2 regions of the Mumia sp. zg.B21 genome follow, and region 1 is predicted to be linked to the other one. Evidence: predicted binding sites of a transcription regulator. Region 1 holds the regulator's gene; the other holds the start of a gene.
The links. The regulator LexA, encoded in region 1, represses DNA repair genes until DNA is damaged. The targets are predictions, from matches to a motif close to TCGAACANNTGTTCGA.
Positions count from the first base shown of each region.

Region 2: the regulator LexA is predicted to act here: its motif matches at 3,518-3,533, upstream of dinB (DNA polymerase IV).

Region 1 covers NZ_JAHWCJ010000001.1:584,283-589,818, reverse strand. The annotation lists gene KV100_RS02970 (low specificity L-threonine aldolase) at 1-327, shown strand, start outside; gene KV100_RS02965 (SelT/SelW/SelH family protein) at 324-605, shown strand; gene KV100_RS02960 (serine hydrolase) at 602-1,438, shown strand; gene KV100_RS02955 (LysM peptidoglycan-binding domain-containing protein) at 1,448-1,945, opposite strand; gene lexA (transcriptional repressor LexA) at 2,225-2,938, shown strand; gene KV100_RS20325 (ATP-dependent DNA helicase) at 3,003-3,545, opposite strand; gene KV100_RS20320 (hypothetical protein) at 3,430-3,675, opposite strand; gene KV100_RS02940 (ABC transporter ATP-binding protein) at 5,297-5,536, shown strand, end outside.
Region 2 covers NZ_JAHWCJ010000002.1:503,681-509,216, forward strand. The annotation lists gene KV100_RS11120 (aspartate kinase) at 1-460, shown strand, start outside; gene KV100_RS11125 (aspartate-semialdehyde dehydrogenase) at 480-1,517, shown strand; gene KV100_RS11130 (GNAT family N-acetyltransferase) at 1,519-2,058, shown strand; gene KV100_RS11135 (DUF1707 domain-containing protein) at 2,055-2,618, shown strand; gene KV100_RS11140 (glycerophosphodiester phosphodiesterase family protein) at 2,634-3,419, opposite strand; gene dinB (DNA polymerase IV) at 3,556-4,746, shown strand; gene KV100_RS11150 (acetoacetate--CoA ligase) at 5,020-5,536, opposite strand, start outside.

The DNA of each region.
Region 1 (5,536 bases):
TGGCTCGCGAACGCGACCGCAGCCAACGCCCGGGCGACGCAGCTGCGCGCCGGCGTCGACGCGTTGGCCGACGAGCTCGCACGGGACGGACGTGTGCACGAGTCGGGGGCGCCGCTGCTGCACGTCGCGAACCCGACCCAGGCCAACGTCGTCTTCGCCACGCTTCCGCGGGCGGTTGCCGACGCGGTACGGGTCGAGCACCCGTTCTACGACTGGCGCGCGGGATCTCATCCGGACCTCATCGAGTCCCGGTGGATGTGCTCGTGGGACACGAGCGAAGAGGACGTCGCAGCATTCCTGACGGCGTTGCACAAGGCGTTCGGATGACGCAGCCCCGCGTCGAGATCACCTACTGCACGTTGTGCCAGTGGCTGCTTCGCGCGGGATGGATGGCCCAGGAGCTGCTGAGCACGTTCGGGACCGAGCTCGGCTCGGTGACGCTGGTGCCCGAGACCGGAGGCGTCTTCCGGATCACCGTCGACGACGACGTCGTGTGGGACCGCGCCGTCCACGGCGGCTTCCCGGACGCGGCGGAGCTGAAGCGCCGGGTCCGGGACCACATCGATCCGGACCGACCTCTCGGGCACGCGGACCGCGATCGATGAGCGAGCCGCCTCTCCCCCGCCCGGACGACGCCGTCCGCTGGTCCCTCGAGGTGCGTGATGCCGACAGCGACGAAGTGCTCGCGGCCGTCCAGCCGGAGCTGGTGCTGCCCACCGCGAGCATCGGCAAGCTCGTGCTGCTCGTCGAGGCGGCACACCAGATCGCGACCGAGCGGATCGATCCCGCCGAGCAGCTCAGCCGCACCACCGACGACTGGGTCGCCGACTCGGGCCTCTGGCATCTGCTCGCCACCGACACGCTGCCCGTCACCGACGTGTGTGCACTGATCGGCGCGATGAGTGACAACCTGGCGACCAACGTCCTGCTTCGTCGTCTCGGTCTCGACACCGTGACTGCCACGGCGGAACGCATCGGGATGCAGCGCAGCCGCCTCCTCGACCGGGTGCGCGACGACCGTGGGCCGAAGCACCCGCCGGCCCTGTCCGTCGGCTGCGCCACCGACCTGGCCGGCTTCTGTGCGGGTCTGCACCGTCGCGAGATCCTCTCGCCCGGGGTCAGCGAACGGGTCAGCGGATGGCTCGCGGCGAACACCGATCTCTCCATGGTCGCGAACGCCTTCGGTCTCGATCCGCTCGCGCACACCGATCCGGACCGCGGCATCGTGCTCTGGAACAAGACCGGCACGACCTCCAACGTGCGAGCCGACACCGGAGTGGTCTCGGGTCCCGCCCGAACCGTCGCCTACGCGGCCATCGCCGAGTGGAGCGACGGCGCCGAGCCGTCCGTACGCGACCACGTCCTGCGCGCCATGAACGCCCTGGGCACCTGGCTGCGCGAGGTGGTCACCGACGACCGCGGCGTGTCGACCCAGTAGGCCTTGGGCTCAGTAGATCGGGACGTAGATCGTCTCGCCTGCCGTGACCTCGCCCGCGCTCGTCAACGAGTTGAGATCGGCGATGTCCTTGACGGTCGACCGGATGTCACCCTCGGGGTTGGCCTCTGAGGCGAGGTCCCACACGGTCTGCCCTGGCTGGAGCGTGACCACGCGACTGGGGACGGGCTCGGCCTGCTCGGAGGTCGCGATGACCCGCGCACCCAGAGCCACGGTGAGGCCGGCGATCGCGATCAGGGCTGCGATGAAGACGACGAACCGACCACGGCGGGTCAGGCGGTAGCCCGATCGACCGCGGGTGCGGTCGGCCGGCTGCTGCCGACGAGGCCGAGGCCCGGGCCGCGGGCCTGGTCGCGGAGCGGACCGACGGTCGCCGCGCATCCCCCGGCCCGCCGGGTGCCGCTCGATGCAGCGCATCAGCGGCGTGTCGATCGCGACGACGGTGCGGTCGGCGACGGGACGCTCGAGGGTGCTGCGGACGGTGCTCATCGTGTCCTCCATCTCTCGGACTCGTACGGTCTGCCGACCGAAGCGAGGCGGCGGATCAGCTCGTGCATCCGGACCGGAAACCGAGCGGGTTGCCGAACGTGCGTTCGATCGAACATGTGTACGAACCTAATCACACCGACCGACAGAATTGGAAGGACCGTTCGAACATGCTTTCGACGTGTCCGCCAGATGGGCGCCTGAGGACGACTTCATCACGACACGCCGACACGATCGAACATATGTTTGATCACACCGGCGCCGCGGTCTAGTGTCAGGGCCATGACGAAGGCCGAGGTTTCCGAGCTCCCCGACGGACCGCCGGACGCGAGCGGGCTGACTCCGCGTCAGCGCCGCGTCCTCGAGATCATCCGCGAGTCGCTCGAGCAACGCGGCTATCCGCCGAGCATGCGCGAGATCGGCGCGGCCGTCGGTCTCGCCAGCGTCTCCTCCGTCGCTCACCAGCTCAAGGTGCTCGAGCGCAACGGCTTCGTCCGCCGCGACCCCAACCGCCCCCGCGCGATCGAGGTCTTCCTGCCCGACATCCTCGCGGCGCGCCGGTCGATCGGTGACGCGGTCGACTTCGGCTTCGACGAGACGGGCGCGGGCGACTCCCGCCCGGAGCCCGCCTTCGTCCCCATGGTCGGCCGGATCGCCGCCGGCGGCCCGATCCTCGCCGAGGAGCGCGTCGAGGAGGTCATGCCCCTCCCCCGCACGCTGGTCGGCGAGGGCACGCTCTTCATGCTCGAGGTGCGCGGCGACTCGATGGTCGAGGCGGCGATCTGCGACGGAGACTACGTCGTGATCCGGCAGCAGCCGACCGCGGAGAACGGCGAGATCGTCGCCGCCCTTCTCGACGGAGAGGCCACCGTCAAGACGCTCCAGCGCAAGGACGGCAAGGTCTGGCTCCTGCCGCACAACCCGGCGTACGACCCGATCGACGGCACCGACGCCACCATCCTCGGCAAGGTCACGACAGTCATGCGGCGGGTCTGACCCGCGCAGGCGAGACCAACCTCGTCGAGACCCGCGCAGGCGAGACCGTCAGCGGCTGCGGCGCTCAGGACGCTCCGGTGTCCAGGCGCCGCAGCGCGCCGAGCACGAGCTCGCGGTCGACCGTACGCCACATCGGCGGCATCGAGGACGCCAAGAAGCTGCCGTACCGCGCGGTGGCCAGTCGTGAGTCGAGCACGGCGACGACGCCCTTGTCGTCGGCGCGTCGGATCAGACGCCCCGACCCCTGCGCCAGCAGGAGCGCGGCGTGGGTCGCGGCGACCTGCATGAAGCCGTTGCCGCCGTGCCGCTCCACGAGCCGCTGCCTCGCGCTCATCAACGGGTCGTCCGGGCGGGGGAACGGGATGCGGTCGATGATCACCAGCTGGCACGTCTCCCCCGGCAGGTCGATCCCCTGCCACAGGCTGAGCGTGCCGAACAGGCACGTGCGCGGGTCCTCCACGAACCGCCTCGCCAGCTCGGGGAGCTGCGCGTCACCCTGACACAGAACCTCGACGTCGGGCATCCGCTCGCGCACGGCCTCGGTAGCCGCCTCCGCGCCGCGCCGCGACGAGAACAGCCCGAGCGTGCGCCCGCCGGCGGCTCGCACCAGATCGACGATCTCGTCCAGGGTCGCGGTGCCCATCCCGTCGCGTCCCGGCGGAGGGAGATGCCGCGCGACGTAGAGCATGCCTTGCTTGGCGTAGTCGAACGGCGACCCGACGTCGATCGCACGCCAGGCGTACGACGCCGGTGACCCGTCGCCGTCATCGTCCCCGCCGCTGTCACCGCGACCGCCGGACGCGCCCTCCTCCGTACGGTCGGACGCCCACAGCCCGACACTGCGCGCCACCGGGTCGAATCCGCCGCCGAGCTTGAGCGTCGCACTCGTCAGCACGACGGTGTTCTCGGCGAACAGCTTGTCGCGGAGCGTGAGCGCGACGTCGACAGGCGCGATCCGCAGCTCGTTGCCACCCCGGGCACCCTCCCGCTCGGCCATCCACAGCACGTCGGCCTCGGAGGCCGCGGCCATCCGCTCGGCGACCTTGCGCACGTCGTCGACCATCGCCTTCGCCTGCTGCCGGGCGGCGTCACCGTCGCCGGAGTCCTTGGGCTCCTTCGGCATCGCCGAGTGACAGTCCCGGGCGGCGTCGCGCACGAGGCTCAGCGCGTCGGCCAGCTGGTCCGACGGCGAGGCGATCCGGCCGGGCGCCGTCACCTCCAGCGCCTCGCGGAGAGCGTCCGAGGCGTCCTCGAGGTCATCGGCCTCGCGCCCACGGACGTACGAGCGGGCGCGGCGAGCCGCCCGCTCCACCGATGGCGGGGCGAGCTCGGCGGTCGACGCCTGGGTCACCCGCGCGACGAGCTCGTGCGCCTCGTCGATGACCACGGTGTCGTACTCAGGGAGCATGGGCACCCCGTCGATCGCGTCGATCGCGAGCAGGGCGTGGTTGGTCACGACGAGGTCGGCGCCGGCCGCATGGTCGCGGGCCGCCTCGGCGAAGCACTCCATCGCGTACGGGCAGCGCGACGCGCCGAGGCACTCCCGCGCGTGGACGCTGACCTGCCGCCACGCCCGCTCGGTGTGCGACGGCGCGGCGTCCCGGTCGCCGACGCCTCCGCGGTCGGACTCCTCCTCTGCCCAGGCACGGAGCGTCACGACCTCCTCCCCGAGCGACCCGCTCGGTGCCTCGATGAGCACACCTTGGTCGTCGGGCGCTCCTTCGCGGATCCGGTGGAGGCACGCATAGTTGCCGCGACCTTTGACCACGGCGGCACGCGGCGTGCGCTCGAGCACCGCGCCTGCCCCGTCGAGGAGGGCGGGGATGTCTCGCTCGACGAGCTGGTGCTGGAGGTTGAGCGTCGCGGTCGCGACCACCACGCGGCGATCGTGGAGAAGGCTCGGAACGAGATAGCCGAGCGACTTGCCGGTGCCGGTGCCGGCCTGGACGAGCAGGTGCTCGCCTCCGCTGAACGCGTTGGACACCGCCTCCGCCATCTCCACCTGGCCCGGCCGCTCGACACCACCGACCGCTGCGACGGCGGCGTGGAGCACCGCACGCAGCTTGGCGTGGCGACCGGGGTCGGCGGTCGCGAGGGGCGGGTCCGAGATCGACGAGGTCACCGACGCAGCCTACCGAGAGCACGGCCGCTCACGGCCGAGCGACTCACAGGCCCCCGGCAGCGCGACACCCCCGATGTGTGGCCCGCGTCACCATCCGGTAACAATTGGACACCCACCGCGACTAAGCGCTTGCTTAGTTCCCCCGAATCGGTAGCGTTCGCCGGGCAACACCGCCATGTGTCCGGGGTCACACCACCGTCCCCGGCCGCACGACACTGCACCTCGGAAGGACTCGCATGACCCCTCCCATCGAGCCCACCCCCGAGCCCCCACCAGGGGGCTCACCAACCGGACCACCCACCGCCTCGACGGATGCCTCGACAGATGCCTCGGCGGACTCCTCGACCACGGCCTCTGCGGAGTCCTCGCCCGCCGCGGACAGCTCCGCCACGAACGACGGCCGATTCACCGCCGAGGGCGTGACCGTACGGTTCGGTGGCCTCGTTGCCCTGGGCGACGTCGGCCTCACCGTCGAG
Region 2 (5,536 bases), on a different contig from region 1:
CGGGGTCCCCGACAAGGTGGGCGAGGCGGCGCGCATCTTCGAGGTGCTCGCGGAGGCGCAGATCAACCTGGACATGATCGTCCAGAACGTCTCCGCCGCCTCGACGGGCCTGACCGACATCTCCTTCACGCTGCCGCGCGCCGACGGTCAGACCGCGATGACGGCGCTGGCACGGCTCAAGGACGAGGTCGGCTACGCCCAGCTGCAGTACGACGACGGGGTCGGCAAGATCTCGCTCGTCGGCGCGGGGATGCGCACCAACCCCGGCATCTCGGCGCGGTTCTTCAAGGCGATCGCCGATGCCGGCGTCAACATCGAGATGATCTCGACCTCCGAGATCCGGATCTCGGTCGTCGTCAACGAGCAGCAGATCGACGACGCGGTCACCGCCGCGCACCGCGCGTTCGACCTGGACTCCCACGAGGTCGAGGCCGTCGTCTACGGCGGCACCGGTCGCTAGGCACGAGGAGCACACCACCATGGCCCACGGACTGAAGATCGGCGTCGTCGGCGCGACCGGCCAGGTCGGCGGCGTGATGCGCACGCTGCTCCAGGAGCGCGCGTTCCCGATCGACGAGATCCGCTTCTTCGCCTCGGCGCGCTCGGCGGGCACGACGCTGTCCTTCGCCGGACGCGACGTCGTCGTCGAGGACACCGCGACCGCCGACCCGACGGGCCTCGATGTGGCCGTGTTCTCGGCCGGTGCCACCATGTCGCGGGTCCAGGCCCCGCGCTTCGCCGCGGCCGGGGTGACGGTCATCGACAACTCGTCGGCCTGGCGCAAGGACCCCGAGGTGCCGCTGGTCGTCTCCGAGGTCAACCCGGAGGCCATCGACCAGGCGGTCAAGGGCATCATCGCCAACCCCAACTGCACCACGATGGCCGCGATGCCGGTGCTGAAGCCGCTGCACGACGAGGCGGGACTGGTGCGCCTCGTGGCCAGCACCTACCAGGCCGTGTCAGGCTCAGGGCTCGGTGGCGTCGAGGAGCTCGCGACGCAGGCCGAGAAGGTCGTCGCCGGTGCTCGCGCGCTGACCTACGACGGCTCGGCGCTGGACTTCCCCGAGCCGCAGAAGTACGTCGCTCCGATCGCGTTCAACGTGCTGCCGATGGCCGGCTCGGTCGTGGACGACGGCAGCGAGGAGACAGACGAGGAGCAGAAGCTGCGCAACGAGTCGCGCAAGATCCTCGGCCTCCCCGACCTGCGCGTGTCCGGCACGTGCGTGCGCGTGCCGGTCTTCACCGGGCACTCCCTGTCGCTCAACGTGGAGTTCGCCGACGCGATCACCCCCGACCGTGCGCGGGCACTTCTCGCCGAGGCGCCTGGGGTTCAGCTCGTCGACGTGCCGACACCGCTGCAGGCAGCCGGTGCCGACCCGAGCCTCGTCGGACGGATCCGCCAGGACTCCAGCGTCGACGGCGAGCGCGGTCTCGTGCTCTTCGTCAGCAACGACAACCTGCGCAAGGGTGCGGCGCTCAACACCATCCAGATCGCTGAGCTGATCGCGGCACGCTGACGTGCCGGTCGTCGTCCGGCCTCGCGACCCCAGGGACGTCGACGCGCTCGTGGCGGTGCTGGCGGTCGTGCACGAGCACGACCGCTATCCCATCGTCGGAGCGCACGTCGAGGCCGGGTGGATCCTCGAGCCCGACGGCCCTGCCTGGGTGGCCGAGCTCGACGGAGCGGTGGTCGGTCAGGCGGCCCTGCAGTCCGGCGCCGACCCGGTCGCGGCCGAGGCGCTCGGGGTCGCTCGGGCCGAGGCGCTGACGCTCGCCCGGTTCTTCGTCGCCCCCGCCGCGAGAGGCACCGGCGCTGCTCGCTCGCTGCTGGACGCCGTGGAGTCGTACGCCCGGGAGGCAGGGCGACCGCTGGCCCTCGAGGTCGTCGCGCACAACGAGGCGGCGCGGACGCTCTACGCCGGCCGGGGCTGGACCCCTCTCGGGCCGTACGCGGCCCGCTGGTTCGGCGACGACGGGCCGGCATTCGAGGCCCACCGGTTCGTCCTTCCGACTGTGGGCGCACCGCGGCCCGGCGATGTGGAACGATCAGGCACGTGAGCGAGATCAGTCCCACCGGTGATCCCTGGACCCGCTTCTCCCGGGATCCGCGTGACCCTGCGGTCTCGACCTTGCGCACCGGTGACGTCGACCGTGCCGTCCTGACCGACGTCCTCGGCGAGGCCTTCTCCGACGGACGGCTCACCCGTGAGGAGTACGACGAGCGTGCGGACGAGGCAGTCCGGGCGCGTACGTACGGTGACTTCCTCCCGCTGATGCAGGACCTCGTTCCCACCAGCGGAGCGGCGGCACCACCGGTGCGGCGCGGCGACAGCCCGGACCTCCAGCGTGCCGCGGTGAAGGCGTACGAGCGCAAGCGTCGTGACTCGTGGGTCGAGGCCGTGACGATCACCCTGATCTGCACCGGCATCTGGCTGGCGATCAGCCTCGCCGGCGGCGGGTTCGACCCTCACTTCCCGTGGCCGATCATCGTCGCGGTGATCGCGTTCGCCGACTCCATCGAGACGACGGCGAGCCGGGAGAAATACATCGAGAAGGAACGCGCGAAGCTCGAGCGCAAGGCGCGCAAGCAGGAGCGCAAGGAGCTTCCGGGCTCCTGATCGGGTGCCTGTGCCTCACACCGACGCTGACGCGTCGACCCGCGTACGGAGCAGGTCCAGTGCCCGCTGCGGACGGTCGGTGATGATGCCCTCGACCCCGGCATCGGCCGCCCGCAGGATCGCCGCCGGCGCGTTGGCCGTCCAGACGTTGGTCTCGAGCCCCGCGAGCTGGGCACGACGGACGTACGCCGAGGTGACCGCTCCGTGCCAGGGGTTGACCGCGTCAGCCCAGGCCTCGAGCCTGGGCTGACGGGGCGTGGAGTGGACCAGGAGACCGCGCGGGACCTCCGGAAGCAGACGCCCGAACTCCCGGAGCGCTGGTGCGTGGAAGCTCTGCGCCGTCACCGACACCCCGGGCGAGAAGCAGCGCAGGACCTCCGCGACCGCGCCGACGAGCCGGGGTTGCGTCTCGGGGTTCTTGATCTCGACGAGGAGCGCGACGCCGGTGGCGCGGAGCGCGTCGAGCATCTGCTCCAGCGTCGGGACCGGCTCTCCTGCGAACGCGGCACCACGCCCGGAGCCGGCGTCGAGGCGCCGTACCTCGTCGTCGGTGAAGGTCCAGACGGGGTCGTGGGCGCGACCGGGGTGGCGCCGAGCGACGTCGGTGGTGCGCGCGAGCGTCGGGTCGTGGACGACGACGGGCGTGCCGTCCCGGGTGGACTGGACGTCGATCTCGACCGCGTCGACGCCGATCGCCACTGCTGCGGCGACAGCGGCGAGCGTGTTCTCCGGCGCGACGGCGTGGGCGCCCCGGTGGGCGACCACGCGCGGGCGGCGCATCGTGGTGATCTGCTCGTTCATGCTGCGAGCGTCGTCCGGACCGATGGAGCGCGGGCGAGAACGAGGTGGACACGGGGTGAACGGACGCTGAGGTGTTGTCCGAGTTGGCGGCGTAGGATACGAACATGCGTTCGATCGATGCTGTGGTGGGAGGGCGGTGAACGGCGACGCCACCATCCTCCACGCCGACCTCGACTCGTTCTTCGCGTCGGTCGAGCAGCGCGACGACCCTTCCCTCCGCGGCCGGCCGGTCCTCGTCGGCGGGGGTGTGGTGGTCGCCGCGAGCTACGAGGCCAAGGCGTACGGCGTGCGGACACCGATGGGCATCGTCGAGGCCAAGTCCCTGTGCCCGGGCGCGATCGTGGCGTCGCCACGCTTCGAGGCGTACTCGGCCGCCAGCAAGGCCGTCTTCGAGCTGTTCCGCGACACCACCCCGCTGGTCGACCCGATCTCGATCGACGAGGCGTTCCTCGAGGTCGGTGGGCTGGCGCGGCTCGTCGGGTCACCGGAGTCGATCGGGGCTCGGCTGCGCGCACGGGTCCGCGACGAGGTCGGGCTGCCGATCACGGTCGGAGTCGCGCGCACCAAGTTCCTCGCCAAGATCGCCAGCGCCCACGCCAAGCCCGACGGCTTGCTCGTCGTGCCGGTCGACGGTGAGCAGGCGTTCCTGCATCCGCTGCCGGTCGAGCGGATGTGGGGGGTCGGGGCCAAGACCGGCGCGAAGCTGCGGGCCCGCGGCATCGAGCGGATCGGAGAGCTCGCGGCAGTGCCGCCGCACGCGCTGTCGGCGTACGTCGGTCGGGCGGCGGCGTACCATCTGCACGCCCTCGCCAACGGGCAGGACCCGCGTCCCGTCGAGACAGGGAGACGACGACGATCAGTCGGGGCGCAGCGTGCGCTGGGACGGCGGCCGAAGTCCATGTCCGACATCGACGCGGCGCTCGCGGGTCTCGTCGACCGCGTAGCGCGACGGATGCGCAAGGCGGAGCGAGAGGGGCGGACGGTCACGTTGCGGCTTCGCTTCGACGACTTCACGCGCGCGACCCGCTCGCACACGCTTCCTCGACCGACCGCGCGGACCGAGCGGGTGCTGCTCGTGGCGCGGTCGCTGCTCGACGTGGCTGCGCCGATGATCGCCGAGCGTGGGTGCACGCTGGTCGGCGTGGCCGTGAGCGGGTTCGATGCCGACACGGGCGTCCAGCTCGAGCTGCCGTTCGGGGACCCCGACACGGCGACGCTCGATCTGGCGCTCGACGACGTGCGGGAGCGGTACGGCTCGTCGGCGGTCCTGCGGGGCTCGCTCGTACGGCGCGGCGAAGGCCTCGCGATGCCGACCCTCCCCGACTGACCGCCTCGTCCTCCGCTCGCGGGTCACCTTCTTCCGCTCGCGGGTCACTCTCATGCGCTCGCGGGTCACCGTCGGGTGTTCCCGGGTCACCGTCGTGCGCTCGCGGGTCACCGTCGTGCGCTCGCGGGTCACCGGGACTGACCCGCGACCGCCAGGGATCGACCCGCGGGCGCCAGGGACTGACCCGCGGGCGCCAGGGACTGACCCGCGAGCACCAGGGACTGACCCGCGGGCGCCAGAGAGTGACCCGCGAGCGGAAGGGAAGGGGCGGGGTCAGGCTTCGCCGCGCAGGCCTTCGTACGCCTCGAGGGTCTCCGGGTTCTGCAGGGCACCGCGGGCGGCCGCGTCGTCGATCGCCGTCCCGCGCAGGATCTTCTTCACCGGCACCTCGAGCTTCTTGCCCGACAGCGTGCGCGGCACCCCGGGCACCTGGTGGATCACGTCCGGCACGTGCCGCGGCGACAGCTGCGAACGCAGGGCGCCGGCGATGGTGCGCTGCATCGCCTCGTCCAGCTCCAATCCCTCGGCCAGTACGACGAAGAGCAGCAGCTCCCCGGCACCACCCTCGGCGTCCTCCAGGTGTACGACGAGACTGTCGGTGACCTCGTCCAAGCCCTCGACCACGGAGTAGAACTCGGCCGTACCGAGGCGCACCCCGCCGCGGTTGAGGGTCGCGTCGCTGCGCCCCGTGATCGTGCACGAGCCGTCGGCGCGGATCGTGATCCAGTCACCGTGACGCCAGACGCCGGGGAAGTCCTCGAAGTACGCGGCGTGGTAGCGCGACCCGTCG